Regions from separate parts of the Pseudomonas sp. C9D1 genome, predicted to be linked through region 4. Evidence: predicted binding sites of a transcription regulator. Region 4 holds the regulator's gene; each other region holds the start of a gene.
The links. Region 4 encodes sigma-54, which starts transcription at its own class of promoters, with help from an activator protein. Its sites were predicted from a motif close to ANTGGCATNNANNTTGCTNT; they were not measured.
Positions count from the first base shown of each region.

Region 1: glnA (glutamate--ammonia ligase) is a predicted target of sigma-54. The motif match lies at 2,773-2,792, and genes of this name have one in related genera.
Region 2: flgB (flagellar basal body rod protein FlgB) is a predicted target of sigma-54. The motif match lies at 2,773-2,792, and genes of this name have one in related genera.
Region 3: ACXI0U_RS07055 (CmpA/NrtA family ABC transporter substrate-binding protein) is a predicted target of sigma-54. The motif match lies at 3,340-3,359, and genes of this name have one in related genera.

Region 1 covers NZ_JBSZIE010000002.1:2,958,337-2,962,427, forward strand. Annotated here, with positions in the region: gene typA (translational GTPase TypA) at 1-974, opposite strand, end outside; gene thiI (tRNA uracil 4-sulfurtransferase ThiI) at 1,104-2,558, opposite strand; gene glnA (glutamate--ammonia ligase) at 2,892-4,091, shown strand, end outside.
Region 2 covers NZ_JBSZIE010000001.1:1,633,400-1,637,490, reverse strand. Annotated here, with positions in the region: gene flgE (flagellar hook protein FlgE) at 1-1,119, opposite strand, end outside; gene flgD (flagellar hook assembly protein FlgD) at 1,153-1,830, opposite strand; gene flgC (flagellar basal body rod protein FlgC) at 1,851-2,306, opposite strand; gene flgB (flagellar basal body rod protein FlgB) at 2,321-2,725, opposite strand; gene ACXI0U_RS07575 (organic hydroperoxide resistance protein) at 3,054-3,479, shown strand; gene cheR (protein-glutamate O-methyltransferase CheR) at 3,556-4,091, opposite strand, start outside.
Region 3 covers NZ_JBSZIE010000001.1:1,521,131-1,525,221, forward strand. Annotated here, with positions in the region: gene ACXI0U_RS07045 (pyridoxal phosphate-dependent decarboxylase family protein) at 1-1,257, opposite strand, end outside; gene ACXI0U_RS07050 (ANTAR domain-containing response regulator) at 1,410-1,988, opposite strand; gene ACXI0U_RS07055 (CmpA/NrtA family ABC transporter substrate-binding protein) at 2,004-3,218, opposite strand; gene ACXI0U_RS07060 (YgdI/YgdR family lipoprotein) at 3,412-3,624, opposite strand; gene acnB (bifunctional aconitate hydratase 2/2-methylisocitrate dehydratase) at 3,901-4,091, opposite strand, start outside.
Region 4 covers NZ_JBSZIE010000001.1:539,362-543,452, forward strand. Annotated here, with positions in the region: gene rapZ (RNase adapter RapZ) at 1-513, opposite strand, end outside; gene ptsN (PTS IIA-like nitrogen regulatory protein PtsN) at 523-987, opposite strand; gene hpf (ribosome hibernation-promoting factor, HPF/YfiA family) at 1,001-1,309, opposite strand; gene ACXI0U_RS02510 (RNA polymerase factor sigma-54) at 1,392-2,891, opposite strand; gene lptB (LPS export ABC transporter ATP-binding protein) at 3,035-3,760, opposite strand; gene lptA (lipopolysaccharide transport periplasmic protein LptA) at 3,760-4,091, opposite strand, start outside.

The DNA of each region.
Region 1 (4,091 bases), on a different contig from region 4:
AACTTGCCTTCCTTACCGGCGAAGGGCGAGTCGTTGACCTGGAAGGTCATGCTCACGGTCGGCTGGTCGACGGTCAGGGGCGGACGGGCTTCGACGTTCTGCGGGTCGCACAGGGTGTCGGAGATGAACAGCTCTTCCATGCCGCTGACGCAGACGATGTCGCCGGCTTCGGCTTCAGCGACTTCGACGCGCTGCAGGCCGGAGTGGCCCATGATCTTCAGGACGCGGCCGTTGCGCTTGGTGCCGTCGTCGCTGATGGCGACCACCGGGGTGTTGGACTTGATCTTGCCGCGGGCGATGCGGCCGATGCCGATCACGCCGAGGAAGCTGTTGTAGTCCAGCTGGGAGATCTGCATCTGGAACGGGCCGTCGACGTCGACGTCCGGAACCGGGACGTGGTCGATGATCGCCTGGAACAGCGCGTCCATGTTGTCGTCCATCTTCTCGTGGTCGAGGCCGGCGATGCCGTTCAGGGCGCTGGCGTAGACGATCGGGAAGTCGAGCTGCTCGTCGGTGGCACCGAGGTTGTCGAACAGGTCGAAGATCTGGTCGATGACCCAGTCAGGGCGCGCGCCCGGACGGTCGATCTTGTTGACCACGACGATCGGACGCAGGCCGGCCTTGAACGCCTTCTGGGTCACGAAGCGGGTCTGCGGCATGGGGCCGTCCTGGGCGTCGACCACCAGCAGCACGGAGTCGACCATCGACATCACGCGCTCGACCTCACCGCCGAAGTCGGCGTGGCCGGGGGTGTCGACGATGTTGATGTTGTAGCCGTTCCACTTGATGGCGGTGTTCTTCGCCAGAATGGTAATGCCGCGCTCTTTTTCCTGGTCGTTGGAGTCCATCACGCGCTCGCTTTCCGCTTCTTTGCGGTCGAGGGTGCCGGACAGCTTCAGGAGCTTGTCGACGAGGGTGGTTTTGCCATGGTCGACGTGGGCGATGATGGCGATGTTGCGTAGTTTTTCGATCACTTGTGCATCTCGATCAGAGGATTCGGTTCGCCGCTGAGTCTAGGCGGCCTGTATGAAAAACGTTCGATTCAGCCCGCCCGCTGGTCGGGGGGGCGGTGGCGGATGCTGCCGCCGTACAGCCCGGGCTGTTTAGGCCGGGCGATAAACGCGCACATTGGCATGCCCCTCGCTGAGCAGATGGTGAGCATGCAGGCGGCTCATGACGCCTTTATCGCAATAGAGGAGGTACTGGCGATTTTCGTCCAGTTCCTTGAAGCGGCTGTTGATCGCGTAGAACGGCATGGCCTGGACTTCGATGCCCGCCAGCTCCAGCGGTTCATCTTCCTGGGCGTCGGGGTGGCGGATGTCGATGACGATCTGCCCCGGCAGAGCCTCGCTCACCTCCTCCACCTTCAGGTCCTGGCCCAGCTCGTCGATCACCCGGTCGATGGGGATCAGGCGCGCGCGCTCGATGGCGCGTTCCAGCACGGCCATGTCGAACTGCGTCTCTTCGTACTCGATGCGGCTCTGCTTGGCGCGGGTGGTGGGGTTCACCGAGATCACGCCGCAGTATTCGGGCATGTGCTTGGCGAACTCGGCAGTGCCGATCCGGGTGGCGGTGTCGATGATGTCCTGCTTGTGGCTGGCGATCAGCGGGCGCAGCACCAGCATGTCGGTGGCCGAGTCGATCACCGAGAGGTTCGGCAGGGTCTGGCTGGACACCTGGGAAATGGCTTCGCCTGTGACCAGCGCCTCGATGCGCAGTTGCTCGGCCATGCGCGTGGAAACCCGCAGCATCATGCGCTTGAGGATCACGCCCATCTGGCTGTTGTCGACCTTGCCGAGGATCTCGGCCACCACTTCCTCGAAGGGCACGCTGATGAACAGCACGCGCTGGGAGCGGCCGAACTTTTCCCACAGGTAGTGGGCCACTTCCATCACGCCCAGCTCGTGGGCACGACCGCCAAGGTTGAAGAAGCAGAAGTGCGCCATCAGGCCGCGGCGCATCATCTGGTAGGCGGCGACGGTGGAGTCGAAACCACCGGACATCAGCACCAGGGTCTGCTCCAGCGAGCCCAGCGGGTAACCGCCCAGGCCGTCGTGCTGGTGGTGGATGACGAACAGGCGCTGGTCGCGCACCTCGATGCGCACTTCCACTTCCGGGTTCTTCAGCGAGATGCCGGCGGCGTTGCACTCACGGCGCAGGCGGCTGCCGACATGGCTCTCCAGCTCCATCGAGGTGAACGAGTGCTTGCCGGCACGCTTGCAGCGCACGGAGAAGATCTTCCCGGGAATCTGGTCGGCGTAATGCAGCTTGCACTTTTCCAGCACATCGTCGAAGTCGCCGAGCGGGTACTCGTTGACCTCCAGGAAGTGGGTGATGCCGGGCGTGCAGGTGAGGCGCTCGATCATCTCCGCAAGGAGCTTGGGGTCGGTCTGCGTCGTGACCAGTTCCAGGTTGTCCCAGATGCCGCTCACCTCGACTTCCGGGTCGAGATCACGCAAGACCACGCGAATGTTCTTCGCGAGCTGGCGGATGAAATGCTTGCGCACCGGCCGGCTCTTGATGGTGATTTCGGGGAAGACCTTGATGATGAGTTTCATGAAAACAGCACTGGCTGGGACGCTGAAAAAAGAGGGGCGCGGATTATAGCGGAAATTGTTCAAGCTTTGACCAAAATCAATCACACCTCTTCGCGACGCACCAAACGGGTGCAATCTCGACGCACGGAGCACGGAATTGGTGCGCAAAACTGTACACAATCAATCGGCAGGCCCCGGCCCGCGTGAGTTCTAGGGCCTTTGCCCATTCCAGGGCACTGGCACGCAATTTGCTCCCTTGTGAGGCAGGTTGCCCTGGCGGACTATGCCGCCCCGGCTTCACCTTTTTATTGGGGGGCTCGCACGACAGCCACCCCCGACCACCTGGAGGACACCATGTCGAAGTCGCTTCAACTGATTAAAGACCATGACGTGAAGTGGGTTGATCTGCGCTTCACCGATACCAAAGGCAAGCAGCACCACGTGACCATGCCGGCACGCGACGCGCTGGACGACGAGTTCTTCGAAGTCGGCAAGATGTTCGACGGCTCGTCCATCCATGGCTGGAAAGGCATCGAAGCCTCCGACATGATCCTGCTGCCGGTCGACAGCACCGCCGTACTGGACCCCTTCACCGAAGAGCCGACCCTGATCCTGGTCTGCGACATCATCGAGCCGAGCACCATGCAAGGCTACGATCGCGACCCGCGCTCCATCGCCAAGCGCGCCGAGGAATACCTGAAGACCACCGGTATCGGTGACACCGTCTTCGTCGGCCCGGAACCCGAGTTCTTCATCTTCGACGAAGTGAAGTTCAAGTCCGACATCTCCGGCTCCATGTTCAAGATCATCTCCGAGCAAGGCTCGTGGATGACCGACCAGGACGTCGAAGGCGGCAACAAGGGCCACCGCCCGGCCGTCAAAGGCGGTTACTTCCCGGTTCCGCCGTGCGACCACGACCACGAAATCCGTACTGCCATGTGTAATGCCATGGAAGAAATGGGCCTGGTCATCGAAGTTCACCACCACGAAGTGGCGACTGCCGGTCAGAACGAAATCGGCGTGAAGTTCAACACCCTGGTCGCCAAGGCTGACGAAGTTCAGACCCTGAAGTACTGCGTGCACAACGTCGCCGATGCCTATGGCAAGACCGCGACCTTCATGCCGAAGCCCCTGTACGGCGACAACGGCTCGGGCATGCACGTGCACCTGTCGATCGGCAAGGACGGCAAGAACACCTTCGCAGGTGAAGGCTATGCCGGCCTGTCCGATACCGCCCTGTACTTCATCGGCGGCATCATCAAGCACGGTAAGGCCCTGAACGGCTTCACCAACCCGTCGACCAACTCGTACAAGCGTCTGGTTCCCGGTTTCGAAGCCCCGGTCATGCTGGCCTACTCCGCCCGCAACCGTTCCGCCTCGATCCGTATCCCGTACGTGTCCAGCCCGAAAGCACGCCGCATCGAAGCGCGCTTCCCGGACCCGGCTGCCAACCCCTACCTGGCCTTCGCCGCTCTGCTGATGGCCGGCCTGGACGGCATCCAGAACAAGATCCACCCCGGCGATGCGGCCGACAAGAACCTGTACGACCTGCCG
Region 2 (4,091 bases), 1.1 Mb from region 4:
CTCCGACGATTGCACCCAGGAGGTCTTGCCCACCGGGGTGAGGCCCTGGACGTTAGCGAAGTTGGCCAGCACCACCTGGCCCTGGATCTTCGACTGGCCGTTGGTGTAGCGGGCGAAGATGTTGCCCTCGTCGTCGATCTCCAGGCCCGACAGCTGGCCGGTGGTGTAGCCGTCCTGGGCGACCTTGGTCACCGCGAAGGCGTTGGAGAACTGGGTCGAGCCGCGGATATCGAAGCTGATGGTCGGCGCGGCAGCAGCACCGTTGGCGCTCCATACCGGCGGCGTGGCGCCATTGGACTGCGCCGGCACCCAGCCGGTGATGCCCAGGGTGCCGTCGGCATTGACCGCAAAGCCACCGGTGTTGGTGAAGGTGCTGGTGTCGAGCTGGCCGGAGGTGGTGAAGCCCACGGTGGTGCTCATCGGCGCGGCGCTGGCCGGGTTGGTCGGGCTACGGCCGTCGATCAGCACGTTCATGGTCCAGGTGTTGACCGGGGTGGCCGCCTTGACGAAGTACTGGGTCATGACGTGGGCGTTGCCCTGGGCGTCATAGATGTTCACCGAGGTCGACGAGTTGTAGGTGGTCGGGTCGGCCGGGTCGAACGGCGTCTTGGTGGGCACCGTGTTGGTGGAGTTCAGGTTGAACGGCTGGGTAATGGTGGTGGTGGCCTTGGGCTGCTGGTTGTTGGTCTGGATCACCAGATCGCCCACTACGCCGCTTTGCAGCGCACCGTTGGCATCCACCGAGTAGCCCTGCAGGCGATAGCCGTTGTTGTCGACGATATTGCCGTTCTTGTCGGTGCCGAAGTAGCCGGCACGGGTGTAGCTGATGGCGCCGTTGTTGCTGGTGATGAAGAAGCCGTTGCCGTTCACCGCCAGGTCCAGGGCGTTCTCGGTGTAGTCGATGGTGCCCTGGTTGTAGAGCTGGGCGACGTTGCCCAGCAGCACGCCGCTGCCGATGGTCTTGCTACCGGAGCCGAGCACGGACGCCGAGTACAGGTCCTGGAATTCGCCACGGGACTGCTTGAAGCCCACGGTGCCGGCGTTGGCGATGTTGTTGCCAGTGATATTGAGGTCACTGGAGGCGGCGCGGATGCCGCTGAGTCCGATATTGAAAGACATGGGATGCTCCTGTAACGCCGGCGCCGCCGACGATTATTGACCGATGACCTTGACCTTGGAGAGTGCGACGCTGCCCAGCCCGGCGAGGTTGAGCGTCATCTCGCCGCCATTCAGGCCGAGGGTGACGCTGTCCACGTTCGCCGGCAGGTTGGTGGACATCGCCACCGTCTTGCCGTCGATGGCCGCCTCGGCCTGGAAGGTGTAGGTGCCGTTGGGTGCAACGGCTCCGCTCGAATCCTTGCCGTCCCACATGAAGCTGACCTGGCCGGCGCTCTGGGCGCCCAGGTTGATGCGGTTGACGGCGTTGCCCTTGCTGTCCAGCACGTTGACGTAGACGTTGGTGCTGGCGCCGGTGAGGTTGACGCTGCCCTTCATGGTCTCGCTGGTGTCCACCACCGCCTTGTTGGTGGTGACGATGACCTTGCGACCGACCAGGGACGAAGCCTGCAGCGCCTGGGATGACTGGGTGCTGGAAAGAATGGTGTTCACACTCTTGTTCAGGTTATCCAACCCCTCGACCGTACTGAACTGGGCCAACTGCGCCACGAACTCGCTGTTGGTCTGCGGGTCCAGCGGGTTCTGGTTATTCATCTGTGCCACCAGCAACTGAAGGAACTGGTCCTTGCCCAGTTCCTTGGACTTGGCGGTGTCCTTGAGTTTGTACTGGTCCAGTACCGAGGTACTGGTAGTGGCGCCTACGTCAACGCTCATCTGGTCGCTCCCTCACGCAATCACTGACCCAGGGTCAGCACGCGCTGCATCATCTGTTTGGCGGTGTTCATCATTTCGACGTTGGTCTGGAAGGCACGGCTGGCAGAAATCATGTCGGCCATCTCCTCCACCACGTTGACGTTGGGGTAGTACACGTAGCCGTCGGCGTTGGCGGCCGGATGGTTCGGCTCGTAGCGCGGGGTGAGCGCGCTCTGGTCTTCGATCACGCCCAGCACCTGCACGCCACGGCCGGATTCGTCTTCGCCGGCGAACAGCGAGCTGCTGCCACTGCCGCTCTCGCTGTTGAGCTGGCTCTGGAACATGGTGGCGAACACCGGGTGGCGAGCGCGGTAGGTCTGGTTGAGGCTGGAGGACACCGTCTCGGCGTTGGCGATGTTGCTGGAGATGGTGTTCAGGCGAGTGCTCTGAGCGCTCATCCCGGTGCCGGCAATGTTGAAGACGCTGGACAGTGACATGGTGGTGTTCTCCCTTATTCGCCGCGCAGGGCAGCGACCAGCCCTTTGAATTTGCTATTGAGCATCGTGAAGCTGGCCTGGAACTGCATGGAGTTCTCGGTGTAGGTCGATTGTTCCTGCTGCAGGTCGACGGTGTTCTGGTCGATCGAGGGCTGGAACGGAATCCGGTACTTCAGGCTTTCGTCGAACAGGCTGGCGCCTTCGGCAGCGATGTGACGCTGGTTGGTCAGGTTGGCATGGAAGGTGCCCTTGCTGTTCTCCACCTGCTGCTGGAGCACAGCCTTGAAGTCCAGGTCACGCGCCTTGTAGTTGGGCGTGTCGGCGTTGGCGATGTTGTTGGCCAGCACTTCGGCACGCTGGGTGCGGAAGCTGAGGGCCTTTTCATGGATGCCGAGGGCGCTTTCGAAGCTGATGCTCATGTCTCTAACCTTTGCCGGCTGGCAATGTCGGTTTACCTGCATGACATTCAGCAAAGGCTGTGCCAACTTTTAAATCCCTTTATTTTCAATGGCTTGAGATAAATCCTCGCAGCAATCGAGGCGGCAACGGCAAGGCATTACCGCTTTTGCCGGTGCCGGCGGCAACGCGGACGAGCGGTCTTGCCGCTGAGCGGCAATGGCCGGCAGCGGTGATTGCCGCCCCGCCCTCTCCTTTCATCTGCGTGGTCTAGGCTTTGGTTTCCGTCTGGCGGCAGCCGCTGTGCAACGCCGCCATCACCCCTTGATCGACGAACCCGAGGAGATCGAAATGCCCATCGAAAAAGCCCTGTATCGCGCCTACGCCGAAGCCTACGGTGGCCGTGAAGGCCGTGCCGTATCGTCCGATGGAGTACTGGATGTGAAACTCACCACGCCCAAGGAGCTGGGTGGCGCGGGCGGCGAAGGAACCAACCCGGAGCAGCTGTTCGCCGCCGGCTACTCGGCGTGCTTCCTCGGCGCCATCAAGTTCGTCGCCGGCAAGCAGAAGGTCAGCCTGCCGGACGACGCCTCCATCGAAGGCATCGTAGGCATCGGCACCCTGCCCACCGGCTTCGGCATCGAAGTGGAGCTGCGCATCTCCCTGCCCGGCATCGACAAGGCCGTGGCCCAGGACCTGGTCGACAAGGCCCATGTGGTCTGCCCCTACTCCAACGCCACCCAAGGCAATATCAACGTCACCCGCACACTGGTTTGAGCCCGCCCGCAGGCAAATAAAGCAGGCCAATAAAAAGGGAGGCTTTCGCCTCCCTTTCCCATGTCGCGCTACCCGGTCATTTGACCTTGTAGATGATCCCCGGGCTGCACTGCACCATCTGGTACAGCTCCGGCAGGCCATTGAGCGCCTCGGACGCACCTAGAAACAGATAGCCACCGGGCTTCAGCGTCGCGTGGATGCGCGTGAGGATGTCCTTCTTCACCTCGGCGGAGAAGTAGATCAGCACGTTGCGGCAGAACACGATGTCGAACTTGCCCAGCGCCGCGTAGCTGTCCAGCAGGTTCAGCGCACGGAACTCGACACGGTTGCGGATCGCCGGCTTGACCACCCAGCGCCCCGGCCCCTTGGGGTCGAAGTAGCGGGTGAGGCGTTCCTGGGAAAGCCCGCGCCCCATCGCCAGGCTGTCGTACTCGCCGGCCTTGCAGGCGGCGAGCATCGAGCTGGACAGGTCGGTGGCGACGATGCGCACGCCGGCCTTGAGCTGGCCCAGGTTGACCTTCTCGAACTCGTCGATCGCCATGGACAGGGAGAACGGCTCCTGCCCGGAAGAGCTGGCGGCCGACCAGATGCGCAGCGGCTGGTTCGGCGAGG
Region 3 (4,091 bases), 980 kb from region 4:
CGGGCGCCCCTGCCACAGGGTGGGGCCGAACCAGACATCGCCCGAGGCCTGGGCGGCGAGGCGGATGGCCAGGGTCTGCTCGTCGTTGTCGGCGCGCACCAGCACCTGGTTGAGCACCACGCGGTTGAGCACCTGGTAGCCGGCGCCGCGCAGGCGTTCGGCGAGGTGGCCGGCCTGGCGCAGGTGACGGTCGATCAGCTCGCGCAGGCCGTCGCGGCCGAGGCTGGCCAGGGCCGCCCAGATGGGCACGCCCCGGGCGCGGCGGGAGAACTCCAGGTTGAGGTTCTTCTGCGCATCGCGGGAGGCGCTGGCGTAGGCGGCGTCGCTGTTCATCGCCGTGGCCAGGGCCTCGACGTCGCGGCAGATGGCCATGGCGCCGTCGTAGGGGGTGTTCAGCCACTTGTGGCCATCGGTGGTCCAGCTGTCGGCCCGCTCGACCCCCTCGGTGAGCGCAGCGGCGGAGCTGGCGCGGGCCCAGAGGCCGAAGGCGCCGTCCACATGCACCCAGGTGCCGGCGGCGTGGGCACGGGGGATGAGTTCGGCGAAGGGGTCGAACTCGCCACCGTTGACCTCGCCGGCCTGCAGGCAGAGCACGGTCATGTCGTCCAGCGGCGGCAGCTGCGCCGGGTCGATACGGCCCAGCTCGTCGACGGGGGCCACCAGCAGGCGGTTGATGCCGAAGCCGAGGATGCGCAGGGCCTTCTTCACCGTGATGTGCACGCTGGCGGAGACCACCACGCGCACCTCGGGCGCGCCCATCAGGCCGTCGCCGTCGAAGTCCCAGCCCTTGCGTGCGAGCAGGGCGCGGCGGGCGGCGCTGAGGCATGCGAGGGTGCAGGCGGTGGCGCTGGTGCCGAAGCCGACGGCGCTTTCGGCGGGCAGGCGGAGGCTTTCCAGCACCCAGCGCGCGGCGGCCTTTTCGATGCGGTCGGCGGTGGGGGAGTTGTCGAAGGACGAGGCGCACTGGTCCCAGGCCAGCACCAGGCGCTCGGCCGCGGCGGCGGCGGGCAGGGTGGCGCCGATGACGAAGCCGAAGTAGCGCCCGCCGTTGGAGGCGGTGGTGGCGGGGGAGCCCAGCTCGTCCAGCAATTGCAGGGCCTGCTGGGCGGGCAGGCCCTGGGTGGGCAGGGGGCCGTCGAAGCCGGCCAGGGCGGCGATGGCCTCGGCATCGGGAAATACGCGGCGCCCGGGGATGCCGTCGAAGTAGGCGAGGGCGCGGCGGTCGGCGTCTTCGAGGAGCTGGCGTTCGGTGTCCATGGGCGTGTCCGGGCGGTGGCTGCGATGGGCTTACCTTAGCCGTCGCCACGGCGTGCCAGCAGATACACGCCACGCCGGCGATGGCCGTACAGTCGCGGTCGACGGACCCCGGACAGCAGAACAGTTACAACTCCCACCCGTACAGTTGCCCCTCAGTGCCCGAGCATGTCGTGCATCGCGATGATCTGCTCGGCGACCTGGACGAGCTTCTGCTGGCGGCTCATGGCCTGGCGGCGCATCAGCGTATAGGCGTCTTCCTCGTTGCAGTTCTTCATCTTCATCAGCAGCCCCTTGGCCAGTTCCACGCGCTTGCGTTCGGCCAGTTGCTGCTCGCGGGCGTTGAGCTGCGCGCGCAGGGCCTGGTCGCTTTCGAAGCGGGCCATGGCGACGTCGAGGATGGGCTGCAGGCGCTGGGCGTGGATGCCCTCGACTATGTAGGCGCTGACGCCGGCCTGGATGGCCTGGCGCATCACGCCCGGGTCGTGCTCGTCGGTGAACATGACGATGGGGCGGGGCTGGTCGCGGCTGACCAGCACCACCTGTTCCATGACGTCACGGCCGGGGGATTCGGTGTCGATGAGCACCACGTCGGGGCGCACGGCTTCGACCCGTGCGGGCAGGTCGATGGTCAGCCCGGATTCGTCGATGACCTCGAAGCCGGCCTCGACCAGGGCGGCGCGCAGGCGGCCGACTTTCTTTGCGGTGTCGTTGATCAGAAGGATGCGCAGCATAGGGTGGCCGTCCGGTTACAGGGCGAGGGCGGAAGACGTGCCGGCGAGGGCGTGCAGGCGGAAGCTGCGTGCATAGCCGGCCGGGTCGCTGCCATCCCAGGTGATGCCGTCCATCAGCGTGGCGCTGCGCATCTCGGCGGGCGCTTCGATACCGAGGGCTGCGGCGGCCTGGCGGTAGAGGTCGAGGCGCTGCACCTGGCGGGCGACGCCGAGGTAGTCCGGGTCATCGCGCAGCAGGCCCCAGCGGCGGAATTGGGTCATGAACCAGATGCCGTCGGAGAGGTAGGGCAGGTTGACCCGGCCGCCGTCGAAGAAGCGCAGCGGGTGGGCGTCTTCCCAGGTGTTGCCGAGACCGTCGCGGTAGTGGCCGAGGAAGCGTGGCTCGATGGCCGAGAGCGGGGCGTCGATGTACTCGGCGCCGCTGATCAACTGGGCGGTGCTGCGGCGGTTTTCCAGGCTCTGCTCGATGAAGCGGCTGGCTTCGAGCACCGCCATGGTCAGCGCGCGGGCGGTGTTCGGGTAGGCGTCGGCGAAGGCGGCAGTGACGCCGAGGACCTTCTCCGGGTGGTCGGGCCAGATCATCTGGCTGGTGGCGAGGGTGAAGCCCTGGCCCTGGTCCACCGCGAGCGCGCCCCAGGGGCCGCCGGCGCAGAAGCCGTCAATGCGTGCGGCCTGCAGGTGGGCGACCATCTGCGAAGGCGGCACCACCACGCTGCTGACGTCGTGCAGCGGGTGAATGCCCTGGGCGGCCAGCCAATAGGCCAGCCACATGGCGTGGGTGCCGGTGGGGAAGGTCTGGGCGAAGGTCAGCCGTGCACCACCTTGGCGCACGTGGGCGGCCAGTGCCTCGGCAGTGGTCACGCCGGCGCGCCGTAACGGTTCGGAGAGGTTGATGGCCTGGCCGTTCTGGCACAGACCCATGAGGATGGCCATGTCGGTGGCCGTGCCGCCGATGCCCAGGTGGATGCCGTAGACCTGGCCGTAGAGTGCCTGGGCGGCGTCCAGCTCGCCGGACAGCAGCTTGTCGCGCAGGGTGGCCCAGGAAGCCTGGCGCTTGAGGTTGAGGGTGAGCCCATAGGGCTGGGCGAAGCCCTGGGTGGCGGCGACGATCAGCGAGGCGGAGTCGGTGAGGGCCATGAAACCGAGGTCCAGCGTGCTCTTTTCAGGTGCGTCGCTGCCGGCGACCCAGGCCAGGTTGTCGGTGCGTGTGTGCAGTCGGTTGTCGCTCATGCTGTCGCCTTCCCATCAACAAAAAGGCGTCGCCACGGCGGATCGCGGGCTGCGATGGCCGATGACGACGCCATTGTCCGGTGGCCCGCTCCGCCGTTGGAGCGGGCCTGATGCCTTGGGCAAAGCAAGCGATGTGCCAGGGGCGGAAAGCGAAGCCCCCGCCGGAGCGGGGGCCTGGGTGGAGCGGGGCGGATCAGCGTTCGATGATCTGTTTCACCTGGGTCTGCGGGATCTGCTGCTTGCGACCTTCGCTGTCTTCGAACTCGAGCATGCCGGTGTCTTCATCCAGGTGCGGCTTGCCATCGCTGGTGAGCATCTGGCCGTCGGTGGTGTTGATCAGGTATTCGCTGGAGCAGCCGGCCAGGCCGACCAGGCAGAGGGCGATGAGAATCCAGTGCTTCTTCATGGTGGTACTCCTTGGAATGAGCGGTTGGGCGCTTCTCCTTGGAACATAGCCGCTGGCGGTGGGCTGGCAAGGCGGGAGAGGGTGAATTCGTGGTGTGCGGCACGGTTCGGCGAGATGGCGTTTCTTCGGTTCGGTTCTCGGTTCGGCGGACCTGGGGCAGCGAAGAGTTTCGCGAATGAATTCGCTCCCGCGGGGTTTGTGAGTGTGGTGTTCGGCGCAAATCGCGCCCATAAAAAAGCCCCGCACGGGGCGGGGCTTCTTCATGGCCGGTGAGGCTTAGGCTTGAACGACCGGGATATTGGCGTTCGCAGCGGCTTCGCGGTACTCGGCGATCTGGTCGAAGGACAGGTAGCGGTAAACGTCGGCAGCCATGCTGTCGATGCTCTTCGCGTATTCCATGTACTCCTCGACGGTCGGCAGCTTGCCCAGGATGGACGCGACGGCTGCCAGCTCGGCGGAGGCCAGGT
Region 4 (4,091 bases):
GGATTCGACGAGGAAGGCGGTTCCCGGCTCGGGCTTGTTCAGCAGGCGCAGCTTGATGCTGTCGCGCAGCTGGTACAGGTTGAGGTGGGTGGTGTCGATCTTCAGGTCAGCCAGGTCGGCGATGGGGGCGAGCAACGAGGCTTCGTCGAGGATGGCCTCGGCGAGGGAGCGGTCTTCGTTGGTCAGCGGGTGGCGCCGGCGGGTTTCCGAGAAGCGCTTGAGTAGCGTTTCGTCATCCGCGTCCAGGTACAGCACATCGCAGTGGATGTGGCGGGCGCGGGCCTCTTCGAGGAGTTCGGGAAAACGCTTGAGCTGGCTGGGCAGGTTGCGCGCGTCGATGGAGACGGCGACCTGGGGGTGCAGCAACTCGGTCTGCAGCAGCGCGCGCTCGGCCAGTTCGGGGAGCAGGCCGGCGGGCAGGTTGTCGATGCAGTAGAAGCCATTGTCCTCGAGAACGTCGAGGGCGGTGCTCTTGCCTGAGCCTGAACGGCCGCTGACGATGATCAGGCGCATGGCAAGGTCCTAGCGTCCGTTCTGGACGTCCACTACCACCTGGTACAGGCTGTCGCTGCTCTGCGTCTGACGCAGGCGGTCACGCACCTCGGTGCGGTCCAGCATGCTGGCGATCTGGCGGAGCAGTTCCAGGTGTTCATCGGTGGCGGCTTCGGGGACCAGAAGCACGAAGAGCAGGTCCACCGGGGCGCCGTCGATGGCGTCGAAGTCCACGGGGGCGTCCAGGCGCAGCACGGCGCTGATGGGCGCGGTGCAGCCGGGAAGCCGGCAATGGGGGATGGCGATACCGTTGCCGAATCCTGTCGAGCCGAGTTTCTCCCGGGCGACCAGGCTTTCGAAGATATCTTGCGAGTCGAGGTCGGGAAGTTCGCGAGCAACCAGGTTGGCGATCTGTTCCAAGACACGTTTTTTGCTGCCGCCCGGCACGTTCACGAGGGAACGGCCGGGGGTCAGGATTTGCTCAAGTCGGATCATAGGAAGGGGAATGTCAGCGGGCGGTGGCGCCCTGCTGGCGGTTCAGCTGCTTTTCCTTGTGTTTGATCAGTTGACGGTCGAGTTTGTCGGTGAGCAGGTCGATGGCCGCGTACATGTCTTCATGCTCCGCATTGGCTACGACCTCACCACCGGCGATGTGCAGGGTGGCTTCGATCTTCTGCTTCAGTTTCTCCACCTGCATGATCACCTGCACATTGGTGATTTTGTCGAAGTGGCGCTCCAGTTTGTCGAACTTCTCGACAACGTAGTCGCGCAGGGCGTCGGTCACATCCAGTTGATGTCCACTGATGTTGACTTGCATACCGCTTTCTCCTTATTGCCCGTGTGTAAGAGACAGGCTAACGGGCCTGCCACCGGAACACTTTGGCGTGGATCAATCCGCGTCACATCAGCCGCTTGCGTTCGCTCGAAGGCGCTATCCCGAGGGATTCCCGGTACTTGGCGACTGTGCGGCGGGCCACTTGGATACCCTGTGCTTCCAGTAAACCAGCGATCTTGCTGTCGCTCAACGGCTTTTTGGCATTTTCCGCAGCGACCAGTTTTTTGATGATCGCGCGGATGGCGGTAGACGAGCATTCACCGCCTTCGGAGGTGCTGACGTGGCTGGAGAAGAAGTATTTCAGTTCGTATATGCCACGCGGGGTGTGCATGAATTTCTGGGTGGTGACGCGTGAGATGGTCGACTCGTGCATGCCCACTGCCTCGGCGATGTCGTGCAGGACGAGGGGCTTCATCGCCTCGTCGCCGTACTCGAGGAAACCGCGCTGGTGCTCGACGATCTGGGTGGCGACCTTCATCAGCGTTTCGTTGCGGCTTTGCAGGCTCTTGATGAACCAGCGGGCTTCCTGCAGCTGATTGCGCATGAAGGTGTTGTCGGCGCTGGAGTCGGCACGGCGGACGAAGCCGGCGTAGTGCGGATTGACGCGCAGGCGCGGGACGGCTTCCTGGTTCAGTTCCACCAGCCAGCGTTCATTGTGCTTGCGCACGATGACGTCCGGCACGACGTACTCGGGTTCGCTGGCTTCGATCTGCGAGCCGGGGCGGGGGTTGAGGCCCTGGATCAGCTCGATCACCTGGCGCAGCTCGTCTTCCTTGAGCTTCATGCGGCGCATGAGCTGGCTGTAGTCGCGGCTGCCGAGAACATCGAGATAGTCGCCAGCCAGGCGTTGCGCCTCGCTCAGCCATGGGGTCTTGGCGGGCAGTTGGCGCAGTTGCAGGAGCAGGCACTCGCGCAGGTCGCGGGCGCCGACGCCGGCGGGCTCGAATTGCTGGATGCGGTGCAGGACGACTTCCACCTCGTCGAGTTCGATCTCGAGCTCGGGGTCGAAGGCTTCCACGACTTCCTCGAGGGTTTCCTCCAGGTAGCCGTCATTGTTGATGCAGTCGATCAGGGTGACGCCGATCAGGCGATCGGTATCGGACATGGGGGCCAGGTTCAGCTGCCACAGCAGGTGGCTTTGCAGGCTCTCGCCCACCGAGGTGCGGGACGTGAAGTCCCACTCGTCGTCATCGGAGCTGGGGAGGCTGCTGGCGCTGGTCTGGTAGACGTCTTCCCAGGCGGTGTCGACGGGCAGTTCGCTGGGGATGCGTTCGTGCCATTCGCCGTCTTCGAGGCTTTCGCTCTCCGAAGTGGGGACGCTGGATTCCTGGAAGCTGGATTCCTGGCTGGCGGAGTTGGGCAGTTGCTCGCTTTCTGCCATGGGGTCGGAGTTGTCGAAGTCTTCTCCTTCCTCCTGGCGTTCGAGCATGGGATTGGACTCCAGGGCCTCCTGGATTTCCTGCTGCAGATCCAGGGTGGACAGTTGGAGTAGGCGAATGGCCTGTTGCAGCTGCGGGGTCATCGTCAGCTGCTGGCCCATCTTCAGGACTAGCGATGGTTTCATGGCAGAGGGCTTAGCACCTTATTCGCCGGCGCACATGCGCCATCCACTACAGGGCGCCGAAGCGCCACCAGGAAGCAAATTATATGCCTGACCTTGAATGATTTTTCTACTGCCCGCAACATTTTGCGCGCAGGGCTGGTCCGTCAGAGGCGGAATTCGTGCCCCAGGTAGACTTCCTTGACCAGTTGGTTGGCCAGGATCTCTTCTGCACTGCCTTCGGCGATGAGCTGGCCATCATTCACGATGTAGGCGGTTTCGCAGATATCCAGTGTCTCGCGGACGTTGTGGTCGGTGATCAGCACGCCGATCCCCTTGGCCTTGAGGTGATGGATGATCTGTTTGATGTCGCCCACGGAAATCGGGTCGACACCGGCAAAGGGTTCGTCGAGCAGGATGAACTTGGGGGCGGTGGCCAGGGCGCGGGCGATTTCCACGCGACGACGCTCACCACCGGACAGGCTCATGCCGATGCTGTCGCGGATGTGGCTGATGTGGAACTCCTGCAGCAGGCTCTCCAGTTCGCGATGACGACCGGCGCGGTCGAGCTCCTTGCGGGTCTCGAGGATGGCCATGATGTTGTCGGCCACGCTGAGCTTGCGGAAGATCGAGGCTTCCTGGGGCAGGTAGCCGATACCGGCGCGGGCGCGACCGTGCATGGGCTGGTGGGTGACGTCCTGCTGGTCGATGAGCACGCGCCCCTGATCGGCCTTCACCAGGCCCACGATCATGTAGAAGCAGGTGGTCTTGCCGGCACCGTTGGGGCCGAGCAGGCCGACGATCTGGCCGCTGTCGATGGACAGGCTGACGTCACGGACGACCTGGCGGCTCTTGTAGCTCTTCGCCAGGTGCTGGGCTTTGAGGGTCGCCATTACTCTGCTTGTCCCGCTTGCTGCTCTTTCTTCTTCGGCTGGATGACCATGTCGATGCGCGGACGCGGAGTGCCGACGTTGGTGCCCGTGGCGCGGCCTGCGTTGACGATCTGGCGCTGGGTGTCGTAGACGATCTTCTCGCCTTCGAAGGTGTTGCCTTCCTGGATCACCTTGGCCTGGTCGATCAGCACGATGCGCTCGTTGGCAGCGAAGTACTGGATGGTCATGCCGTAGGCCTTGACGATCTGCTTGTCCACCGCAGGCTTCTGCTCGTAGTAGGCAGGCTTGCCCACCGAGGTGAAGACTTCCAGCTCGCCCTGGGCGTTCTGGG